Regions from separate parts of the Streptomyces sp. NPDC059866 genome, predicted to be linked through region 1. Evidence: riboswitches for the same ligand, from Rfam matches in the RefSeq annotation. Region 1 holds a riboswitch; each other region holds the start of a gene.
What was found. Region 1 has a riboswitch for cyclic di-AMP ahead of ACFV7R_RS22450 (M23 family metallopeptidase). Riboswitches for the same ligand answer to the same signal wherever they lie in the genome.
Positions count from the first base shown of each region.

Region 2: linked by a shared signal. The riboswitch ahead of ACFV7R_RS38970 (peptidoglycan DD-metalloendopeptidase family protein) and the one ahead of ACFV7R_RS22450 (M23 family metallopeptidase) in region 1 are both predicted to bind cyclic di-AMP.
Region 3: linked by a shared signal. The riboswitch ahead of ACFV7R_RS18185 (M23 family metallopeptidase) and the one ahead of ACFV7R_RS22450 (M23 family metallopeptidase) in region 1 are both predicted to bind cyclic di-AMP.

Region 1 covers NZ_JBHWJT010000014.1:113,611-120,595, forward strand. Annotated here, with positions in the region: gene ACFV7R_RS22435 (DNA topoisomerase (ATP-hydrolyzing) subunit A) at 1-633, opposite strand, end outside; gene ACFV7R_RS22440 (M16 family metallopeptidase) at 964-2,343, shown strand; gene ACFV7R_RS22445 (M16 family metallopeptidase) at 2,340-3,728, shown strand; cyclic di-AMP (ydaO/yuaA leader) riboswitch at 3,932-4,096, shown strand; gene ACFV7R_RS22450 (M23 family metallopeptidase) at 4,110-4,874, shown strand; gene ACFV7R_RS22455 (GntR family transcriptional regulator) at 5,063-5,758, shown strand; gene ACFV7R_RS22460 (HPr family phosphocarrier protein) at 6,017-6,298, opposite strand; gene ACFV7R_RS22465 (GNAT family N-acetyltransferase) at 6,477-6,985, shown strand, end outside.
Region 2 covers NZ_JBHWJT010000038.1:51,039-58,023, reverse strand. Annotated here, with positions in the region: gene ACFV7R_RS38980 (tyrosine-protein phosphatase) at 1-697, opposite strand, end outside; gene ACFV7R_RS38975 (alpha-galactosidase) at 901-2,970, shown strand; cyclic di-AMP (ydaO/yuaA leader) riboswitch at 3,278-3,435, shown strand; gene ACFV7R_RS38970 (peptidoglycan DD-metalloendopeptidase family protein) at 3,440-4,432, shown strand; gene ACFV7R_RS38965 (SGNH/GDSL hydrolase family protein) at 4,645-5,430, shown strand; gene ACFV7R_RS38960 (TetR family transcriptional regulator C-terminal domain-containing protein) at 5,548-6,165, opposite strand; gene ACFV7R_RS38955 (Glu/Leu/Phe/Val dehydrogenase dimerization domain-containing protein) at 6,219-6,985, opposite strand, start outside.
Region 3 covers NZ_JBHWJT010000010.1:262,504-269,488, reverse strand. Annotated here, with positions in the region: gene lhgO (L-2-hydroxyglutarate oxidase) at 1-972, shown strand, start outside; gene trmB (tRNA (guanosine(46)-N7)-methyltransferase TrmB) at 1,249-2,130, shown strand; gene ACFV7R_RS18190 (PrsW family intramembrane metalloprotease) at 2,180-3,508, shown strand; gene ACFV7R_RS18185 (M23 family metallopeptidase) at 3,632-4,678, opposite strand; cyclic di-AMP (ydaO/yuaA leader) riboswitch at 4,690-4,847, opposite strand; gene ACFV7R_RS18180 (PP2C family protein-serine/threonine phosphatase) at 5,040-6,269, opposite strand; tRNA gene ACFV7R_RS18175 (tRNA-Met) at 6,444-6,517, opposite strand; gene ribA (GTP cyclohydrolase II) at 6,592-6,985, opposite strand, start outside.

The DNA of each region.
Region 1 (6,985 bases):
CCTGATCAGGTGGCGGGCGGCCGCGACGACCTCGCGCAGGTTGTGCGGCGGCATGTTGGTCGCCATACCGACCGCGATGCCCGAGGAGCCGTTGACCAGCAGGTTCGGGAAGGCGGCGGGCAGGGCCACCGGCTCCTGCTCCTGGCCGTCGTAGTTGGGGGTGAAGTCGACGGTGTCCTCGTCGATCGACTCCGTCATCAGGCTTGTCGCCTCGGCCATGCGGCACTCGGTGTACCGCATCGCGGCCGGCGGGTCGTCGTTGCCCAGCGAGCCGAAGTTGCCGTGGCCGTCGACCAGCGGCACACGCATGGAGAAGGGCTGGGCCATGCGCACCAGGGCGTCGTAGATGGAGGCGTCGCCGTGGGGGTGCAACTTACCCATGACCTCGCCGACGACGCGGGCGCACTTCACATAGCCGCGGTCGGGGCGTACGCCCATCTCGTTCATCTGGTAGACGATGCGGCGGTGGACGGGCTTGAGACCGTCACGGGCGTCCGGCAGGGCCCGGGAGTAGATGACCGAGTACGCGTACTCGAGGAAGGAGCCCTGCATTTCGTCCACGACGTCGATGTCGAGGATCCGCTCCTCGTACGAGTCGTCGGGCGGCGGGGTCTTCGTGCTGCGGCGGGCCATCGCTGCCGGCTCCTCCTGGTTTCTGGTCGCTCGCCTACGGGGCGCTCAGGTCGCTGTCGCGCCCCTTCGGCTCACGCTTGCTGAAGCGTTCGACGGATCTGACGCGGTCCATTGTGGACCGCGCCACTGACAACGCGGACCCTGGACCCCGTCGTCGGCAGCCCGGCCCCGCGCTGCCCGCAGGCTACGCCCTCGCGCCGGGTGACCCGCTTCTCGCTCTCGGCGTACGGGCTCCGGGAACTTCACACCTGGTCGGCGCGCTTGCATACAGTGGCAGGACGGCAGGAAATCGGCGGTTTCACCGACCGCACCGCGATCGAAGGGACGTACATGCCCATGGGTCACACGGCCACAGCCCAGGCAGGCTCCGGCGGCCTGACAGCGACCGAGCACCGCCTGGCCAATGGCCTGCGCGTGGTGCTCTCCGAGGACCACCTGACCCCGGTCGCGGCGGTGTGCCTCTGGTACGACGTCGGCTCGCGCCACGAGGTCAAGGGACGTACCGGTCTGGCTCACCTTTTCGAGCACCTGATGTTCCAGGGCTCCGCGCAGGTGAAGGGCAACGGGCACTTCGAGCTGGTGCAGGGCGCCGGCGGCTCGCTGAACGGCACCACCAGCTTCGAGCGCACCAACTACTTCGAGACCATGCCCACCCACCAGCTGGAGCTCGCCCTCTGGCTGGAGGCCGACCGGATGGGCTCGCTGCTCGCGGCCCTCGACGACGAGTCCATGGAGAACCAGCGGGACGTCGTCAAGAACGAGCGCCGTCAGCGCTACGACAACGTTCCCTACGGGACCGCTTTCGAGAAGCTGACCGCCCTCGCCTACCCGGAGGGCCACCCGTACCACCACACGCCCATCGGCTCGATGGCCGACCTGGACGCCGCGACCCTGGAGGACGCGCGCGCGTTCTTCCGCACGTACTACGCGCCCAACAACGCGGTGCTGTCCGTCGTCGGTGACATCGATCCGGAGCAGACGCTCGCCTGGATCGAGAAGTACTTCGGCTCCATTGCCTCCCACGACGGCAAGCCCGCCCCGCGCGACGGCGCGCTGCCCGAGATCATCGGCGAGCAGCTGCGCGAGATCGTCGAGGAGGAGGTCCCGGCGCGTGCCCTGATGGCCGCCTACCGGCTCCCGCACGACGGCACGCGCGCGTGCGACGCGGCAGACCTGGCCCTCACCGTCCTCGGCGGCGGCGAGTCGTCCCGCCTCTACAACCGGCTCGTACGGCGTGACCGTACGGCCGTGGCGGCCGGGTTCGGCCTGCTGCGGCTGGCCGGAGCGCCCTCCCTGGGGTGGCTGGACGTGAAGACCTCCGGTGACGTCGAGGTGCCGGTCATCGAGGCCGCCATCGACGAGGAGCTCGCCCGGTTCGCCGAGGAGGGCCCCACGGCCGAGGAAATGGAGCGCGCCCAGGCCCAGTTGGAGCGCGAGTGGCTGGACCGGCTCGGCACGGTCGCCGGCCGCGCCGACGAACTGTGCCGGTACGCCGTGCTGTTCGGCGACCCGCAGCTCGCCCTGACCGCCGTCCAGCGCGTGCTGGGCGTCACGGCCGAAGAGGTCCAGGAGGTCGCCAAGGCCCGCCTGCGCCCCGACAACCGCGCGGTGCTCGTCTACGAGCCGACCGCCGCCGAAGCCGCCGAAGCCGCCGAAGCTGCCGAAGCTGCCGAACCCACCGACGACAACAACGAGGAGGCGGCCCAGTGACCGAGCTCGCCACGATGGAGTTCCACCCCCAGCCCCGGGCGGGCGAGGCCAGGCCGTGGGCCTTCCCGGCGCCCACGCGCGGGACGCTCGACAACGGTCTGACGGTGCTGCGCTGCCACCGCCCCGGTCAGCGGGTCGTCGCCGTCGAGGTGCTCCTGGGTGCGCCCCTGGACGCCGAGCCGACCGGCCTCGACGGCGTCGCCACGATCATGGCGCGGGCCTTCTCCGAGGGCACCGACAAGCACTCCGCCGAGGAGTTCGCCGCCGAGCTGGAGCGCTGCGGCGCCACCCTCGACTCGCACGCCGACCACCCCGGCGTCCGCCTGAGCCTGGAGGTCCCCGCCTCCCGTCTGGCCAAGGCCCTCGGCCTGCTCGCCGACGCCCTCAGGGCGCCCGCATTCGCCGACAGCGAGGTCGAGCGGCTGGTGCGCAACCGTCTCGACGAGATCCCGCACGAGCTGGCCAACCCGTCCCGCCGTGCCGCCAAGGAGCTCTCCAAGGAGCTGTTCCCGGCGGCCTCACGCATGTCGCGGCCGCGTCAGGGCACCGAGGAGACGGTCGCCGCCATCGACTCCGCGGCCGTACGCGCCTTCTACGAGAAGCATGTCCGGCCCGCCACGGCCACCGCGGTCGTCGTCGGCGACCTCACCGGCCTGGACCTCGACGCGCTGCTCGGCGACACCCTGGGCGCCTGGACCGGTTCCCCGGCCCAGCCGCGCCCCGTGCCGCCGGTGACCGCCGATGACACCGGCCGGGTCGTCATCGTGGACCGTCCCGGCGCCGTGCAGACCCAGCTGCTGATCGGCCGCGTCGGCTCCGACCGGCACGACCGCGTGTGGCCTGCCCAGGTGCTCGGCACGTACTGCCTGGGCGGCACCCTCACCTCCCGCCTGGACCGTGTCCTGCGCGAGGAGAAGGGCTACACCTACGGCGTGCGCGCGTTCGGCCAGGTGCTGCGCTCGGCGCCGGACGGCAGCGGCGCCGCGATGCTCGCCATCAGCGGCTCCGTCGACACACCGAACACCGGTCCCGCACTGCAGGACCTCTGGACGGTGCTGCGCACGCTCGCCGAGCAGGGTCTGACCGATCCCGAGCGGGACGTCGCCGTGCAGAACCTCGTCGGGGTGGCGCCGCTCAAGTACGAGACCGCGGCGGCCGTCGCGAGCACGCTGGCCGACCAGGTCGAGCAGCACCTGCCCGACGACTACCAGGCGACGCTGTACCAGCAGCTCGCCGCGACGGGCACCGTCGAGGCCACCGCGGCGGTCGTCAACGCCTTCCCGGTGGACCGTCTCGTGACCGTCCTCGTCGGCGATGCGGCGCAGATCAAGGAGCCTGTCGCGGCCCTCGGAATCGGCGAAGTCACCGTCGTCACGGCCGAGTAGAAGGCCTGACAGCGGCACGCCCGCGCAGGGGCCCTGGTGACGGAAGAGTCACCAGGGCCCCTTTATGTCCCAATTGGGGGAGAGGTTGCCTGTCTGACCTGTGGCATGCGCTACAAAAGCCGTGTTCCGTTTGGGGATTGAAAGATGCCCCGTTTAGCGTCTTCCGGGCTGTCCGTCAGGCAGTGCGCCGCGTCCGCGGCACCGGACAGTCATCGCCGAGTCCCCGAACGGCGCGAGCCAGGGGAGCCGGGGACCCAACCATGCAGTCCCTGGGGTGAATCGGACGCCCGCGCGCAGCGAGGGAGTCCGTAGGAGACCTTCCTGCTCCGAACCCGTCAGCTAACCCGGTAGGCGAGAAGGAAGGAAAGGACCAGCCACTTCATGGCGTTCACCCGCGCCACCGGGAAGCACCGTCGTCCCAGCCGGATGCAGCGCACCACCGCCCGCGCCGCGGGCGTCGCCGCGCTCACCACCACCGGCGTCGTCGGCACCCTGGCCGCCCCCGCCCTCGCCGCCGAGCCGGCGCTCGAGCAGACCGGCCTCCTGCCGGTCGTCACCATCGGCGACTCGGTCGCCGACCAGATCGACGCCCAGGCGGCCGCCCAGCAGCAGGCCGCCGAGGAGGCCGCCGCCCAGAAGGCGGCCGAAGCGGCCGCCGAGAAGCGCGCGGAGGAGCGGGCCAAGGAGGCGCGCGAGGCCAAGGAGCGGGCCGCCCGCGAGGCCGAGCGCAAGCGCCTCAACACCTTTGTGCTGCCCATCACCGGCTCCTACGTCTCCACCGGCTACCAGTCCGGCGGCTCCCTGTGGTCCTCCGGCAGCCACACCGGTGTCGACTTCCACGCCGCGAGCGGCACGCCCGTCAACGCGGTCGGTTCCGGCACCGTCGTCGAGGCCGGCTGGGGCGGGGCGTACGGCAATCAAGTCGTGATCAAGATGAACGACGGTACGTACACCCAGTACGGCCACCTGTCGTCCATCGCCGTCTCGGTCGGCCAGACGGTCACCCCGGGGCAGCAGATCGCCCTCTCCGGCGCCACCGGCAACGTCACCGGAGCGCACCTGCACTTCGAGGCCCGTACGACCGCCGAGTACGGCTCGGACATCGACCCCCTGGCCTACCTCCGCTCGCACGGTGTGAACGTCTGACGACAGGCGGCTATGCTGCCCGAAGCCCTGGCTCCCGGAGCCGGGGCTTTCGGCGTTTCAGGGGTCTGTTTGTCCAAAAAATATCCATGGATTCCGGCCCGCCATCGGAAATTCCGGCTCTTTGCAATAGAGTCACTGAACACACGTCAATCGTCGACGTTTCACGGGGATTAAGACGGAGGTCGGGCATGCGTATTCCGGCGCACTCGGTGTGCACGGCGATCCGGGACGACATCGTCGCGGGTGTCTACGAGCGTGGCGGCCGGCTCACCGAGGAACTCCTCGCGCGCCGCTACGGCGTCTCGCGCGTCCCCGTCCGGGAGGCCCTGCGCACCCTGGAGGCGGAGGGCTTCGTGGTGACCCGGCGGCACGCGGGCGCGTGCGTCGCGGAGCCCACCGAGCAGGAGGCCTCCGACCTGCTGGAGATGCGCATGCTGCTGGAGCCGCTCGGCGCCGCCCGGGCCGCCCAGCGGCGCACCGAGGCCCATCTGAAGGTCCTGCGCGGTCTCGTCCGGCTGGGCCAGGAGCGGGCGAGGAGGGGCAACAGCGAGGATCTGCGCTCGCTGGGCGGCTGGTTCCACGAGACGCTCGCCCAGGCCTCCGGGAGCCCCGCGCTGATCGCCATGCTGACCCAGTTGCGACACAAGATCGCCTGGATGTACGCCGTGGAGGCGCCGGCCAGCCCCGCGGAGTCCTGGACGGAGCACGGCGCGATCGTGGACGCCGTGGCGCGCGGCGACGGCGAGCGCGCGCGGGCCGTCACGGCGCTGCACACCGAGCGCGCGACCGCCGCGCACCGGCTCCGGTTCGTCGGCGGCCAGGATCGCGCCGACCGTGTGAGGACTTCGCAACACCCCGTAAACATGTCCAGCCTGCGGCATTAACATATGCGCCGTATACAAAGAGGAGATATTCGGTGGCGGTGCATTTCCGCTGCCCTTTTTCTGGCGCGCCGGGAATTCACGTCCGCGCATCACAGGCGTGCCCGCGTGAATTGCGTCGCGCCCGCCGTGGAAAAGGCGTGAGGCCGCTGCGGGAAACACGCGAAGCCGCTGCGGCAAACACATGAGCCCGCTGCGGAAACGGCGAAGCCGCGCCGCCCGGAAAGGGTGACGCGGCTTCACCGACCGCCGTGCGGGCGGTCAGACGGTCTCGGGCAGCTCCTCGAGGCCCTCGGAGACCAGCTTGGCCAGACGGTCGAGCGCGGCTTCGGCGCCGTCGGCGTCGGAGGCCAGGACGATCTCCTCGCCGCCCTCGGCGCCCAGGCTGAGGACGGCCAGCATGGAGGCCGCGTTGACGGGGTTGCCCCCGGCCTTGGCGATCGTCACCGGGACGCCTGCGGCCGTGGCGGCTCGGACGAAGATGGAGGCGGGGCGGGCGTGGAGGCCCTCGGCCCAGCCGACGTTGACGCGGCGCTCAGCCATGTGATGCTGCCCTTCAGTGTTCAGGGTTGTCTAGACCAGTTTCCCATATCGTGAAGCATGCCCGGAGCGGTCCTTCGTCCCGTCCGGAGGTGGCGTCGGACCGCGGCCTCGGTCCGACTCCCGTCCTTGCACAGACTGCCTCGCGCCGTTGTCGTACGCGAGCCGTACTCTGGGGCGCATGCAGAGCTCGTCGGAGCGGCACGAGTACCCCGCCCACTGGGAAGCCGACGTGGTGCTGCGCGACGGCGGCACCGCGCGCATCCGCCCCATCACCGTTGATGACGCCGAGCGCCTGGTCAGCTTCTACGAGCAGGTTTCGGACGAGTCGAAGTACTACCGCTTCTTCGCGCCCTACCCGCGTCTGTCCGCCAAGGACGTCCACCGCTTCACGCACCACGACTTTGTGGACCGGGTGGGACTCGCGGCCACCATCGGCGGCGAGTTCATCGCCACCGTACGCTATGACCGCATCGGCGCCGACGGCCTGCCCGCCTCCGCGCCCGCCGACGAGGCCGAGGTCGCCTTCCTGGTGCAGGACGCCCACCAGGGCCGCGGTGTCGCCTCCGCCCTCCTGGAACACATCGCCGCCGTCGCCCGGGAGCGCGGCATCCGCCGCTTCGCCGCCGAGGTGCTGCCCGCCAACAGCAAGATGATCAAGGTGTTCACGGACGCCGGATACACCCAGAA
Region 2 (6,985 bases), on a different contig from region 1:
TCTCGATGGCCGCCGTCAGATACTCGGCGCGCGCGTCGAAGAGAGGGCTGAGAAGCTCCATGACCTCGGGGGAGTAGGCCGAGGCGGAGGTGCTGCTGCGGTGCACCTTGTAGCGGCGGTGCTTGGCGTTCGACTCCAGGTAGTCGGCGAGGATGGCCTCGCGCTCCACGCCGAGGGCGAGCAGCGTGACGGCGATGGACAGGCCGGCGCGGTCCTTGCCCGCCGCGCAGTGCATCAGGGTCGGGACGCTGTCCTCGGCGAGCGCGTGCAGCACCTGGGAGTGCTCGGTCGTGCGCTCCTTGATGATCGTGCGGTACGAGGTGATCATCCGGTTCGCCGCCTTGCCGTCCGCGAGGATCGTGCGCAGCTGGTCCAGGTCGCCGTCCCGGACCATCTTCCAGAACTCGGCGCCGTCCGCGGGGTCCGTCAGCGGCAGGTTCACATTGCGCACGCCCGGCAGCTCGACGTCGGGGCCCTCGAGCTTCTGGTCCGCCGCGTTGCGGAAGTCGAAGATCGTGTGCAGTCCGAGGGAGCCGAGGAACTCGGCGTCCTCGTCGGTGGCGTGCGCGAGGTGACCGCTGCGGAACAACACCCCGTACCGCACCCGTCGGCCGTCCACCGTCGGCAGGCCGCCGACGTCACGGAAGTTGCGCACTCCGGCCAGTTCGGGCTCGGTCGACGGCACCTGCTGCGTCACGGGGGCTCCCTCCCATCGGCCCCGCCGGCGCGGCTCGTCGACGGGCACGCAGTCGACGATACGACATGGATTCCTGGGGCAATGAGTTGTCCACAGGAGGTCACCGCCCATTGGACGAGTTGTCCACAGGCGTTGCCCCGGACGCCCGCGGCCCTTGATGATGTTGGTGCTTGAGTGGAGCTGTCGGAATCTGTGAGGGCCTGATGTTGGAGATCGCCGAGAACGGGCGTACGTGGCTGCTGTCGGGGCCCACGAGCAGCTATGCCGTCCACCTCACCGACGACGACGAGCTGCTGCATCTGCACTGGGGCCCGCGGATCGCGCTCGCCGACGCCGAGGCCCTCGCCGTGCGCCCACTGCCGGACTACTGGCCCTTCGAGTCGCCGCTCGACGGGCGCGAGGAGTATCCCGTCGAGGGCGGCCCTCGCTTCGTGCGGCCCGCCCTGTCCGTGCGCACCGACGAGCGGCGCGGCACCGAGTGGCGTTTCGAGGCCCACGAGACCGCGGACCAGGAGCTGCGGCTGCGCTTCCGCGACGCCGGGCTGGCGATCACCCTGCACTACCGGATGCGTGACGACGTCGTGGAGCGCTGGGTGACCCTGCACAACGACGGGCCCGAGGCCGAGCTGCTGCGTGCCGACTCCGCGACCTGGACCCTGCCGGACCGCGACGCATGGCGGCTGTCCCAGCTGCACGGCCGCTGGGCCGCGGAGTCCCGGCTCGTGCGCTCCCCCCTCACCTACGGTGAGAAGGTCATCGGCAGCCGCCGCGGACACACCGGACACCAGCATCTGCCGTGGGTGGCGCTGGACACCGACGCGACCGAGGAGCGCGGCGAGGTCTACGGCTGCGCCCTCGCCTGGTCGGGCTCGTGGCGGATCGCCGTCGCGCAACTGCCGGACGCGCGCGTGCAGATCACCGGCGGAGCCGGTTACGACGACTCCGGCCTGCTGCGGCTGGCGGCGGGGGAGTCCTTCACCACCCCTGTCTTCGCCGGCCTCTTCAGCGACGGCGGCTTCGGCGGTGCCAGTCGCGCCTGGCACGCCTATCAGCGGGCGTACGTCATTCCGGACGCCGAGCGGGACCGGCCGGTGCTTTTCAACTCCTGGGAGGCCACCGAGTTCGACATCAGCGAGGAGCAGCAGCGGGCGCTCGCCCGGCGGGCCGCGGCGATCGGCGTCGAGCTGTTCGTGGTCGACGACGGCTGGTTCGGGGCGCGCACCAGCGACCGCGCCGGGCTCGGCGACTGGACACCCAACCCCGACCGCTTCCCGGCCGGGCTCAAGCCGCTCGCCGACGACGTGCACGCCCTCGGGATGCAGTTCGGGATCTGGGTCGAGCCCGAGATGGTCAACCCGGACAGCGAGCTGTACCGCGCCCATCCGGACTGGGTGCAGTTCCAACCGGGGCGAAAGCGGACAGAACTTCGTAATCAGCTCGTACTGAACCTCGCGCGGGAGGATGTGCAGGACTACCTCTGGGAGCAGCTGCACGGGCTCCTGTCCAGCGCCCCGATCGACTACGTCAAGTGGGACTTCAACCGTTGCTTCACCGATGCCGGCTGGCCCGGCGAGCCGTATCCGCAGCGGCTGTGGGTCGACCATGTGCGCGCCGTGTACGCCCTGGTGGACCGGCTGCGGGCGGCCCACCCCGGTGTCGCCTTCGAGTCCTGCTCGGGCGGCGGCGGTCGCATCGACCTCGGTGTGATGAGCCGTACCGACCAGGTGTGGACCTCCGACAACACCGATCCGCTCGACCGGCTCGCCATCCAGGACGGCTTCAGTCAGATTCATCCCGCGCGCGTGATGGCCGCCTGGGTCACCGACAGCCCCAACGCCCAGCTCAACGGCCGGGTCAGCTCGTTGCGCTTCCGCTTCGTCAGCGCCATGGCCGGGGTGCTCGGCGTCGGGGGTGACCTCACCCGGTGGACCGACGAGGAGCTCGCGGAGGCCCGGGACTGGGTGGCGCTCTACAAGGAGATCCGGCCACTCGTGCAGCGCGGGGACCTCCACCGGCTGCGGCCGCCACGGGGCGGGCTGAGCGCCGTCCAGTACGTACGCGGCGACGAGGCCGTCGTGCTCGCCTGGCTTCAGGCGCAGAGCTACGGGGAGCCCGTCCCGGCGCTGCGGCTGCGTGGCCTCGACCCCACCGCATCGTACGAATGCCGCGAAACGGGCGAAGTGCACCGGGGTGCCGTACTGCTGCACCACGGACTGCGCACCGGGCTGCGGGGTGACCTCGATGCGACGGTTCTCCGACTGCGCCGCATCTGACTCTTCTGTCCGAATTAACCTCTTCATTCCAAGTCGCTCGGGAATAAAGGAACCTGGAGCGACGTCACGTGAGCAGCGTCATATCCGTGACCGTGCGTCGCCCGTCATGTCCACGTAATCCAAGCGCTTTTCAAGGGCATTTGCGGAACATGACGGTTTCGGAATCCACGGAGGGTGACGGTGAATTCGGTGAACTGATCAAGAAGTGGGTGTTCGTGCGGAACCTCTTGCTTGTCCCATTGCGTCTTGGTCGCTTACGTTCCACACCGATCCGGGCGGACGCCTAATCCTGCCGCCGCCCGGTGCCCGCGCAAACCCACCCGTGTACGGCAGGAGCGGGGGACCCACAGGTACAAATGCCTGTTCCGGTCTCCGGAACGGCTAGGGGTACAGCCGCGCTTCGGCGCGGCCGGGCATCTCCAGTCCGCACCCGACAGCTCACCTCGCAGGCGCCGGAGAGGAATTCGCCATGCCCGCGAAGGGTAAGCACCGCCGTCCGAAGACCCAGCGTTTCACCCGTTCCATCGCCATTGCCGGAACCGGTGGCGCCGCACTCGCCCTCCCGCTGATGGGGGCCGCCGGCGCCCATGCCGCCACTGCGCAGTCCGCTCCGGAAAACGCCGTTCAGTCGGTCGCCGCAGAGAAGGCCACCGCCCAGAAGAAGGCCGCCGAAAAGAAGTCCGCCGCCAAGAACGCCGGTGTGAGGACCTATTCGGTGAAGATCGGCGACTATCTTGCGAAGATCGCCGAGGGGCAGAACGTCAGCGGTGGCTGGCAGAAGCTCTACCAGGACAACCGTGAGGTCGTCGGCGACAACCCGTCGCTGATCCACCCCGGCCTGAAGCTCACGATCGGCAAGAAGGCCGCGGCGGGCACGGACGAGCCGTCGTCCGCTTCGTCCCCTTCCTCGTCGGAGTCGTCGGAGGCGTCCGAGGCCTCGAAGTCGTCGAACTCGACGGAGTCCTCGGCGAAGCCGTCCGATCAGTCGTCGTCCGCCGAGTCCTCCGCGTCGAACACGTCGACGGCCACCCAGACCTCCGCCGGCACCTCCAGCGGTTACTCCTCCCCCGTTGAGGGCGTCGCCGTCGGCACCGCCTACAAGGTGGCGGGCAGCATGTGGTCCAGCGGCTACCACACCGGCGTCGACTTCGCCACGCCGACGGGCACCCCGCTCAAGGCCGTCGGCGCAGGCACGGTCGTCTCCGCGGGCTGGGCCGGTGCGTACGGCAACCAGGTCGTCCTCAAGCTGGCCGACGGCTACTACGCCCAGTACGCCCACCTGTCCTCGCTGTCCGTCTCCGCCGGCCAGACCGTGACCGCGGGCCAGCAGGTCGGCTTCTCGGGCTCGACCGGCAACTCGACCGGTCCGCACCTGCACTTCGAGATCCGCACCACGCCGAACTACGGCTCGGACGTGGACCCGGTCGCGTACCTCCGCTCGCACGGCGTCTCCGTCGGCTGACGCACGCGCTCTCACGCCACCGAAGGCCGGACCCCGATCCCCGGGTCCGGCCTTCGGTGTGCGCGGACGGAGCGGTTATTCCACAGTTGACCAACCTTTTGGCAGTGGCTTATCTCACCGCCCGTCAACCTCTTCCTACGGTCGCGTAGGTCACATTCGACGCGGAATCATGTCCCGACGTGGCAGACGATTCGAAGAATGACAGCAGATCAGTGATCGGGTCGTACGTGGCGGTGGGGGACAGCTTCACCGAGGGCGTAGGCGACCCCGGCCCCGACGGGGCGTTCGTCGGCTGGGCCGACCGCTTCGCCGTACTGCTCGCGGACCGCCGAGCCGAGGGCGACTTCCAGTACACGAACCTCGCCGTACGCGGAAAACTGCTCGACCAGATCGTGGCGGACCAGCTTCCGCGGGCCGTCGAACGCGCGCCGGACCTGGTCTCGTTCTGCGCCGGCGGCAACGACATCCTCCGGCCCGGCACCGACCCGGACGACGTCGCCGAGCGCTTCGAGCGGGCGATCGCCGCGCTGACGGCCGTCGCGGGCACGGTGATGGTGACGACCGGCTTCGACACCCGGGGCGTACCCCTGCTGAAGCACCTGCGCGGCAAGATCGCCACCTACAACGGGCATGTGCGGGCCATCGCCGACCGGTACGGCTGTCCGGTGCTCGACCTGTGGTCCCTCAAGTCCGTTCAGGACCGCAGGGCCTGGGACGACGACCGGCTGCACCTCTCGCCCGAGGGGCACACCCGCGTGGCGCTGCGGGCCGGTCAGGTCCTCGGCCTCCCCGTCCCCGCCGATCCGGAGCAGCCCTGGCCGCCGGTTCCGCCGCGCGGCACGCTCGACGTCCGGCGGGACGACGTCCAATGGGCGCGCGAGTACCTGGTGCCGTGGATCGGCCGCCGGCTGCGCGGCGAGTCGTCGGGCGACCACGTGACGGCGAAGGGGACGCTGTCGCCGGACGACATCAGGATGCGGATCGCGTCGGTGGCTTGAGGCACATCCGTGGCGGACGCCGGGGGAGCGGGTCGTTCCGATCGCCTGCGTCGGATCGGCCCGCCTCCGGCGCTGACGGGCGTACGCCTTGAACCGCAACCTGTCCTCGCGGACGGCTCACGCGTGCCCCGCCGACGGCACCTCGGCCAGTCCGAGCTCGCGGGCGAGCGCCTCGTCGGCCCACTCCTGGGCCCGGGCGCGGGACAGTGCGCCCGGGTACGACGTCAGCTGGACGGCGAGGCCGTCGAGCAGGGCCGTCAGCCGCAGCGCCGCGCCCATGGGGTCCGGGCAGCGGAACTCGCCGGCGGCCACGCCCTCGGCGATGACCTCGGCGATCGCCGCCTTCCAGCGCTTGTCGAGGTCCCGGGTGACCTCCTGCAGGGCCGGCTCGCGCAGGGCGGCAGCCCAGCCCTCTATCCACAGCCGCCAGCCCTTGGCCTGGCCGGTCGGGGCGTACCAGCGCACGGCCGACCGGAGCCGGCGCAGCGCCGTCGTGCGCCGGCCGAGCAGCTTGCTCAGCTGGGCCAGGTCGTCCTCGGCGGCGTATGCGAACGCGGCGGCGACGAGCTTTTCCTTCGTCGAGAAGTGATAGAGCACCAGCGCGTTGCTCACGCCGAGCGTGGAGGCCACGTCGGCGATCCGGACCGCCGCGACACCCCGCGCCTCGATCTGCTCCACGGCGGCGCGCAACAACTCCTCGCGCCGTTCCTGCACGCTCAACCGCACTCTCGCCACGCGTTCACCCTAGGCCCTGTCGCACCATCGGTGCGCACGCGCGCGTGCGGCCGTCACCGGTACCAGCCGTAGCGTTCCGCGAGCACCGGGAGCCGGGCCGCCGCGACGGCGTGCGCGGCGGTCCGTGGTGTCGTGCCGTCGGTCTGCGCGCGGGACAGGACGAGCTCGACGAGAGCGCGCATCGAGCGGCGCGTGTACGTGAACGCCTCGTCCGCGTCGGCGCCGATGTCGCCGAAGAGGGTCCACCACCACCAGGCGTTCGTCCCGGAGTTGACCACCACGTCCGGCAGGACCGTGACTCCGCGCGCGGTCAGCAGCTCCTCCGCCTCCGGCAGTACGGGCATGTTGGCCGCCTCGACGATCCAGCGGGCGGTGATCCGGTCCTGGTTCGTGGTGTCGATCGCGTAGGAGACCGCCGCCGGCACCAGCACCTCCGCGTCGGCGGACAGCCAGGCGTCACCGGCCAGTTCACGGTCCCCGGGCCGCAGTACGCCGCGGTCCACCACGCCGTACGCGTCCCGCGCGGCGAGCAGCGCCTCGACGTCGAGCCCGTCGGGGTTGGCGATGGTGCCCTTGATGTCGGCGACCGCCACGATCGTCAGACCCGCGCGCGCGAGGAACCGTGCGGTGGCCCCACCCATGGTGCCCAGCCCTTGGACGGCGACCCGCGTCCCGGCATACGGCACTCCGGCCCGGTCGAGGGCCGTGAGCAGCGACTCGGCGACCCCACAGCCGCCGACCAGCTCGTCGAGCCCGATGCCGTCCACCTCGACCGCGAACGCGTCGGCGAGCCTCTGCCTGGCGGTGGCCTCGTCGTCGA
Region 3 (6,985 bases), on a different contig from region 1:
AAGTTCTGTGCGGAGTACGGCATCGCGCACGCCGTCACCGGCAAGCTGATCGTCGCCACGCAGCGGGCGGAGCTCCCCCGGCTGCACGCGCTCGTGCAGCGCGGCCGGGAGAACGGCATTCCGGTACGGGAGCTGGTCGCGGCGCAGATCGCGGAGTACGAGCCCGAGGTGCGGGGGCTGGCGGCGATCCACGTCGGTACGACCGGCGTCTGCGACTTCGTCGCCGTTGCCAGGCAGCTGGCCGAGGCGTCCGGGGCGGAGATCCGGTACGGGGCACAGGTGCTGCGGGTCGACCGGCGGGCGGAGCTGGGGGTCGCCGTGCGGACCGCGGACGGGGCGGTCGTGCGGGGAAGGGTGCTGGTGAACTGCGCCGGGCTGTACTGCGACGAGATCGCGCGGATGACCGGGGACGACCCGGGAATGCGGATCATTCCCTTCCGGGGCGAGTACTACGAGCTGGGGCGGCCGGAGCTGGTGCGGGGCCTGGTCTATCCGGTGCCGGATCCGGCGTTCCCGTTCCTCGGGGTGCATCTCACGCGCGGGATCGACGGAGGTGTGCACGTCGGGCCCAACGCCGTGCCGGCGCTCGCCCGCGAGGGCTACGGGTGGGGGGTGGTCCGGCCGCGTGAGGTGGGGCTGGCGCTGAGCTGGCCCGGGGCGTGGCGGATGGCGCGGCGGCACTGGCGATACGGGGGCGGGGAGGTGCGGCGGTCGGTGTCGAAGGCGGCGTTCACGGAGGCGGTGCGGAGGCTGTTGCCGGCGGTGACGGAGGGGGATCTTGTGCCGGCGGCTTCGGGGGTGCGGGCGCAGGCGGTGCTGCGGGACGGGACGCTGGTGGACGACTTTCTGATTCGGGAGGGGGAGCGGGCCGTGCATGTGCTCAACGCGCCGTCTCCTGCGGCTACGGCGTCTCTGCCGATCGGGAGGGCGGTGGCTCGGAGGGTGTTGGGGGTGTTGGGTGGGGTGGGCTGAGCGGGGGTGCAGTTGAGCAGGGCTGCAGCTTGGCGGGGGTGCAGCTCGGCGGGGTTTTACGGGAACCGGCGTGGGGGCCGGGCGGGGGTGGGGTGCGCAGCCCGGCGCCGGCGGGGTGCCTCCCCCAGGGGGGACCCCCAGCGCCCACCCGTGCCGCCCCAGGCGGCACGGGTGCCCGCGGACTGACGGGGAGGCATGGCGCCGCCCGCGGACTGACGGGGAGGCTGACGGCGGCATGAATGCTCGCGGGCTGACGGGGCTAAAATCGACTCCACTGTGTCTGACTCCCTCCACACCCCCGAAGCCCCCCACCCCATCCCCGGTGTCTCCGTTCGGCGTACGCGGGGGAAGGGGGAGCCGCGGTTTCCCGATGGGCCCAAGGCGGATCCTGCGGGGTCGCACTTCGAGCGGCGGATTCGGAGTTTTCAGCCGCGGCGGAGCCGGGTGACCGCCGGGCAGGCCGACGCGTTGCAGCGGCTGTGGCCCAAGTGGGGACTGGACATCGACGGGCAGCGGGTCATCGACCTGACGGAGTTGTTCGGCAACGCGGGCCCTGTCGTGCTCGAGATCGGGTTCGGGATGGGCGAGGCCACCGCCCGGATGGCCGCCGCCGACCCGGACACCAACATCCTCGCGGTGGACGTCCACACGCCGGGCCAGGGCAATCTCCTCAACCTCGCCGACCAGTCCGGCCTCACCAACATCCGGGTGGGCAACGGCGACGCCATCATCCTGCTGCGCGAGATGCTCTCCCCCGACTCCCTCGACGGGCTGCGCGTCTACTTCCCCGACCCCTGGCCCAAGAAGCGGCACCACAAGCGGCGCCTGATCCAGCCGGCCTTCCTCACGCTGGCCGCGACCCGGCTCAGGCCGGGGGCGATCGTGCACTGCGCGACCGACTGGGAGCCGTACGCCGAGCAGATGCTCGAGGTCCTCACGGCGCACCCCGCTTTCGAGAACACCCAGCCCGACGGCGGTTTCGCGCCACGCCCCGGCTTCCGCCCGCTCACCCGTTTCGAGGGCCAGGGCCTGGACAAGGGTCATGTCGTGAACGACCTGCTCTTCCGCCGCGTACAGCACGAGCAGCACCCCGCAGAGCACGCACAGCACGAAGAGCATCACCAGCAGGACCACGACCAGTCCTCCACCGGCGCCTGAGCCCTCGCGCCCTCGCGGGCGGCGCCCCTGCCTCGTTAGGGTCAATGCCGTGGCCACCAGTCCCCCGTACCCGACGCACCCCAGCGTTCCCACCGGCGGCGCACTGCGGCGGCATCCGCACTGGTGGCAGCGCACATGGGTGCGTTACGGCGCACTGATCACCCTGCTCGCGATCTCCGGCCTCGTCATCCTCGCCCTCGTCCGCGAGCAGACCGGAACCGAGGGATTCCTGGTCGGTCTCGGCCTCGCGGTCCTCCCGGTACCGCTCCTCATAGCCGCCTTCCGCTGGCTCGACCGCGTCGAGCCCGGCCCCTGGCGCAACCTCGTCTTCTCCTTCGCCTGGGGCGCCTGCGCGGCGGCGCTGATAGCGATCGTCGCCAACAGCTTCGCGACGAGATGGATAGCGACGGCGACCGCCGATCCGGCGAGCGCGGACACCCTGGGCGCCACCGTCATAGCGCCGATCGTCGAGGAGTCCGCGAAGGCGGCTGCCATACTCCTGCTCTTCCTCTTCCGCCGCCGGGACTTCACCGGGATCGTCGACGGTGTCGTCATCGCCGGGGTCACCGCGACCGGGTTCGCGTTCACCGAGAACATCCTCTATCTCGGCACCGCCTTCGGCACCGACCAGCTCACCGGCGGCAGCGGCATCGCCTCCGTCACGGCGGCGACCTTCTTCGTCCGCGTCATCATGTCCCCGTTCGCGCACCCCCTCTTCACCGTCCTCACGGGCATCGGCTTCGGCATCGCGGCGCTCTCCGGGCAGCGCCAGCATCTGCGGCGCGTACTGATGCCGCTGTCCGGGCTGCTGCTCGCGATGGGCATGCACGCGCTCTGGAACGGCTCGGCGACCTTCGGCAACTTCGGGTTCTTCGCGGTGTACGGCGGGTTCATGGTGCCCGCGTTCGGGCTGCTGACCTGGCTGGTGATCTGGACCCGGCAGCGGGAGCTGCGGACCGTGCGCGAGGAACTCCCGGCCTATGTCGCCGCCGGCTGGCTGACACCGGCCATACCGTTCGCGCTGGGCTCGATGCGGGCGCGCCGGCTGGCCAGGGAGTACGCCGGGCACCACCTGGGGAAGCCGGCCGCGCGGGCGGTGGCGCAGTACGAGGCGTACGCGACCTCGCTGGCGTTCCTACGGCATCGCGGGCGCCGGGGCCGGGCCGGCGCGGACTTCGTCCTACGGGAAGGCGAACTGCTGCGGGAGCTGTGGAGCCGACGGGAGGTGGCGCGGCCGGCGCTGGAGTATGCGGCGCGGGTGACGGCTCCGCCGGTACCGGTGGCTGTGCCGCCCTGGCCGATGGCGGCGCCGTATCCCGCATACCAGCCGTATCCCCCGTACCAACGGCATCCCGCGTACAACCCGTACCAGTCGTAGGGGCGCGCCGGGCGATCGGCGCCGTGAGGTCCCGGCAACAGCCGTTCCGCACACACCGCGAACCGGCAGCCCTGACGTCGGGGGGGTGCCGTCAGGACCGCCGGGGTTCGAAAGGAGCGGATGTCAGGGGTTGAGGCCCTTGCTCTGCAGCCAGGCCAGCGGGTCGATGCCGCTGCCCGCGCCGTCGGGGTGCACCTCCAGGTGCAGGTGAGCCCCGGTGACGTTGCCCGTGGCGCCCACGCGCCCGATGACCTCGCCCGTGGTGACCTTCTGGCCGACGCTGACGTTGATGGAGGACTGGTGGGCGTACCAGACCTCGGTGCCGTCATCGAGGGTGAGGACGGTCTTGTAGCCGTACGACCCGTTCCAGCCGGCCTCGGTGATCGTGCCGCTGTGCACGGCCTTGAGCGGCGTGCCCGTCGGCGCGGCGAAGTCGAGGCCGGTGTGGTAGCCGGAGGACCACAGGGCACCGGCCTGACCGAAGCTCGAGGTGATGGTGTACGAGGAGGTGGGCAGCGCGTACTGCTTGGCCAGCTGGGCGAGGCGCTCGGCCTCGGCCTTCTGGCGGGCCTCCTCCTCGGCCTTCGCCTTCTCGGCGGCGGCCTTGGCCTCGGCCTCCTGCTCGGCCTTGGCGGCGGCTTCGGCGGCGGCCTTCTCGGCGGCGACCTTGGCAGCGGTGGCGGCCTTGGTGTCGACCTGGTCCTGCTGCTGCTCGGCCTGGGCGATGATGCGGGTGCGCAGCGCCTCACCGGCGTCGGTGGTGCCCTGGGCGGTGTCCGCGGTGGTCATGCCGAGGCTGCTGAGCGGAGCGGTGGCGGTCTCGCCGGAGGTGTCGGAGTCGTCGGAGTCGTCGGAGATGAGCCCGCCCACGGACGGCAGGTCGGGCATCGAGATCGACACCGGCGGCTTGCCGGTCTGCGCGCTGGCCATGCCGCCCGCGCCGACCGCGGCTATGACGCCGACGCCGAGAACCGTGGAGCTGCGGGCGAGTCCACCGCCGCGCTGCTTGGAGACGCGATGCCGGCCGCGTACGGGGCGGAGGGACTCCGCGGTGGGGTTCCACTCCTCCCAGGGACCCTCGTCGGTGCGCTGCCCGCCGTAGACGACGGTGTCGCCGGAGCGCTGGGCCGGCACGAAGGGGGCTTCTGGGGCAGGCCGGTTGGACGCCACGTAGGCGTACTCCTTTCCTTCCTTCTCGCCTACCGGGTTAGCTGACGGGTTCGGAGCAGGAAGGTCTCCTACGCGCGTAAATCAGCCGTGTTGCCACGGCGACCTACCCGCGATTCACCCCAAGTTGGTGGTTCCCCGGTTCCCTTGCAGGATTCGGCGCGTGCGCACGGAGCCGACTCTTGTGACGGCTGGGACGACCGCGCTGCGTTATCGGACGTTAATAGAAGCGGGGCATGAATTCCAAGCGGTTCCACTTGATCTTTAACGATTTCCGGCCGGACGTACAGGGTCATGAATGGCGAAAATCGGGCGAGTTGACCGCGACTCAGGGGTGTCACAGTTTCTGACTGTGTGTCAGTTGTTATGCGGAGGGCGTTCGTCCGGTCACGTCTGGTGACGGTCGTCGTACGGCGAGCAGAGCCATGTCGTCGGTCATCCCGCCCCCGGAGTGCCGGCGCACTTCTTCGGCCAGGGTGCTGAGCAGTTCGCCCGGTCCGCGGAAGGTGCGGCCCGCCAGCCGCGCCGCGGGGTCGTAGAACCTGCCGTGCGCGTCGCGGGCCTCGGACAGGCCGTCGGTGTGCAGCAACAGCATCGCCCCGTCCGGAAAACGGGACTCCTCCACACGGGCCGGCCAGGCGCCCAGATCGCCCATGCCGAGCGGCAGCGCGGGTTCGCGGGCGGGCAGCGGACGTACGGTGCCGTCGGCACACAGCAGCAGCGGCGGCGGATGACCGCGGTTGAGGATCCGTACGACCCCGTCACCGGGCGGCAGCTCGGCGAGTACGGCGGTGGCGAACCCCTCGGTGGCCTCGACGCCGTCGCGCCGCGCGGCCTCGCGCGTCAGCGCCCGCTCCAGCCGCTCGGCGACCCCCTGAAGCGTCGCCTCCTGCTCGGCGGCCTCCCGGAACGCCCCGATGACCACGGCGACGGTCCCCACCGCGCCCATCCCCTTGCCCCGTACGTCGCCCACGACGAGCCGTACACCGTGCGGGCTGTCCTGCACCGCGTACAGGTCGCCGCCGATGAAGGCGTCCGCCTGGGCCGCCTCGTAGCGTGCCGCGATGTCGAAGCCGCCGATCCGCCCGAGGGGTTCGGGCAGCACCGCGCGTTGGGCCGCCTCGGCGATCTTCCACGCCGAGTCGAGCCGGGCGTGGCTGCGGCGTACCAGCACATTGATGAGCACGGCCAGCACGGCGACCGTCGCCACGGTGACGAGCTCGGTGAGCGCGTCGACGCGCGACACCGTGCCGTACCGGATGTGCAGCCCGAGCACGACGGCGACGGACGCGATGCCGGTGAGGATCGTGACCCGCCGGGACAGCAGCGGCGCGGCGACCAGGGGTGCGGCGGTGAACAGGGGGGCCGCGGTGTAGGGGCGGGGCGTGAGGTAGTCGTAGACGCCGCCGATGACGAGCAGCAGTGCGGGGAGCGCCCGGACGAAGGTGCGGGCGCAGGAGATCCGTCGCGTCTCGCTCCGGCCGTGCAGGTGCGCGGCTTCGCCGCCGAGCCCGTGGCCGGGGACCGTCTCTTCAGGCAACCGCCCGCCCCGTCGGGTGTACGGCCTCTCTCCTTCAGCCTCCGCAGGCCGCACCCTCGTCTCCCGCCACGTACGTCCACACACCGCCTCGTCCGTCCAGGTTTTCCGGAGCGGGGGCGGGGGGCGAGCCGGATGGGCCGACCGGATGACATGCCGGTAACCCTCGGTCATGTCCGGTAACGCCTGAGGCCGGAATCCATGAACTGGATTCCGGCCTCAGGCCTTCAGTAGCGGGGACAGGATTTGAACCTGCGACCTCTGGGTTATGAGCCCAGCGAGCTACCGAGCTGCTCCACCCCGCGTCGTTGTGACTCCAGTGTACGCCATCCGCGGGGCCGGTCGCGCCAGGGTTTGTATCCGCCCGGCGACAGGCCGCTCAGCCCGCGTTCAGCTCGGTCAGCTGACCGAGCGGGAGGGTGTGCTGCGTCTGCAGGACCTTGGCGCGCAGGTAGCGGACGTTGTGGGCGGTGGTGAAGACGCCCGTCGGGATGCGGTCGCGGACCGTGAGGCCCAGCGTGCGCAGCTGGTCGGCCTTGTCGGGGTTGTTGGACAGCAGGTCCAGGTCCGTGACGGACAGGGCCTGGAGCATCTGGGCCGCCGAGGTGTAGTCGCGGGCGTCCTCCGGGAGGCCGAGGGCGGTGTTCGCCTCGTAGGTGTCCAGGCCCTGGTCCTGGAGGGCGTATGCGTCGAGCTTGTTGTAGAGGCCGATGCCCCGGCCCTCCTGGCGGAGGTAGAGCAGGACGCCGCCGCGGGCCGCGATGCGCTCGACC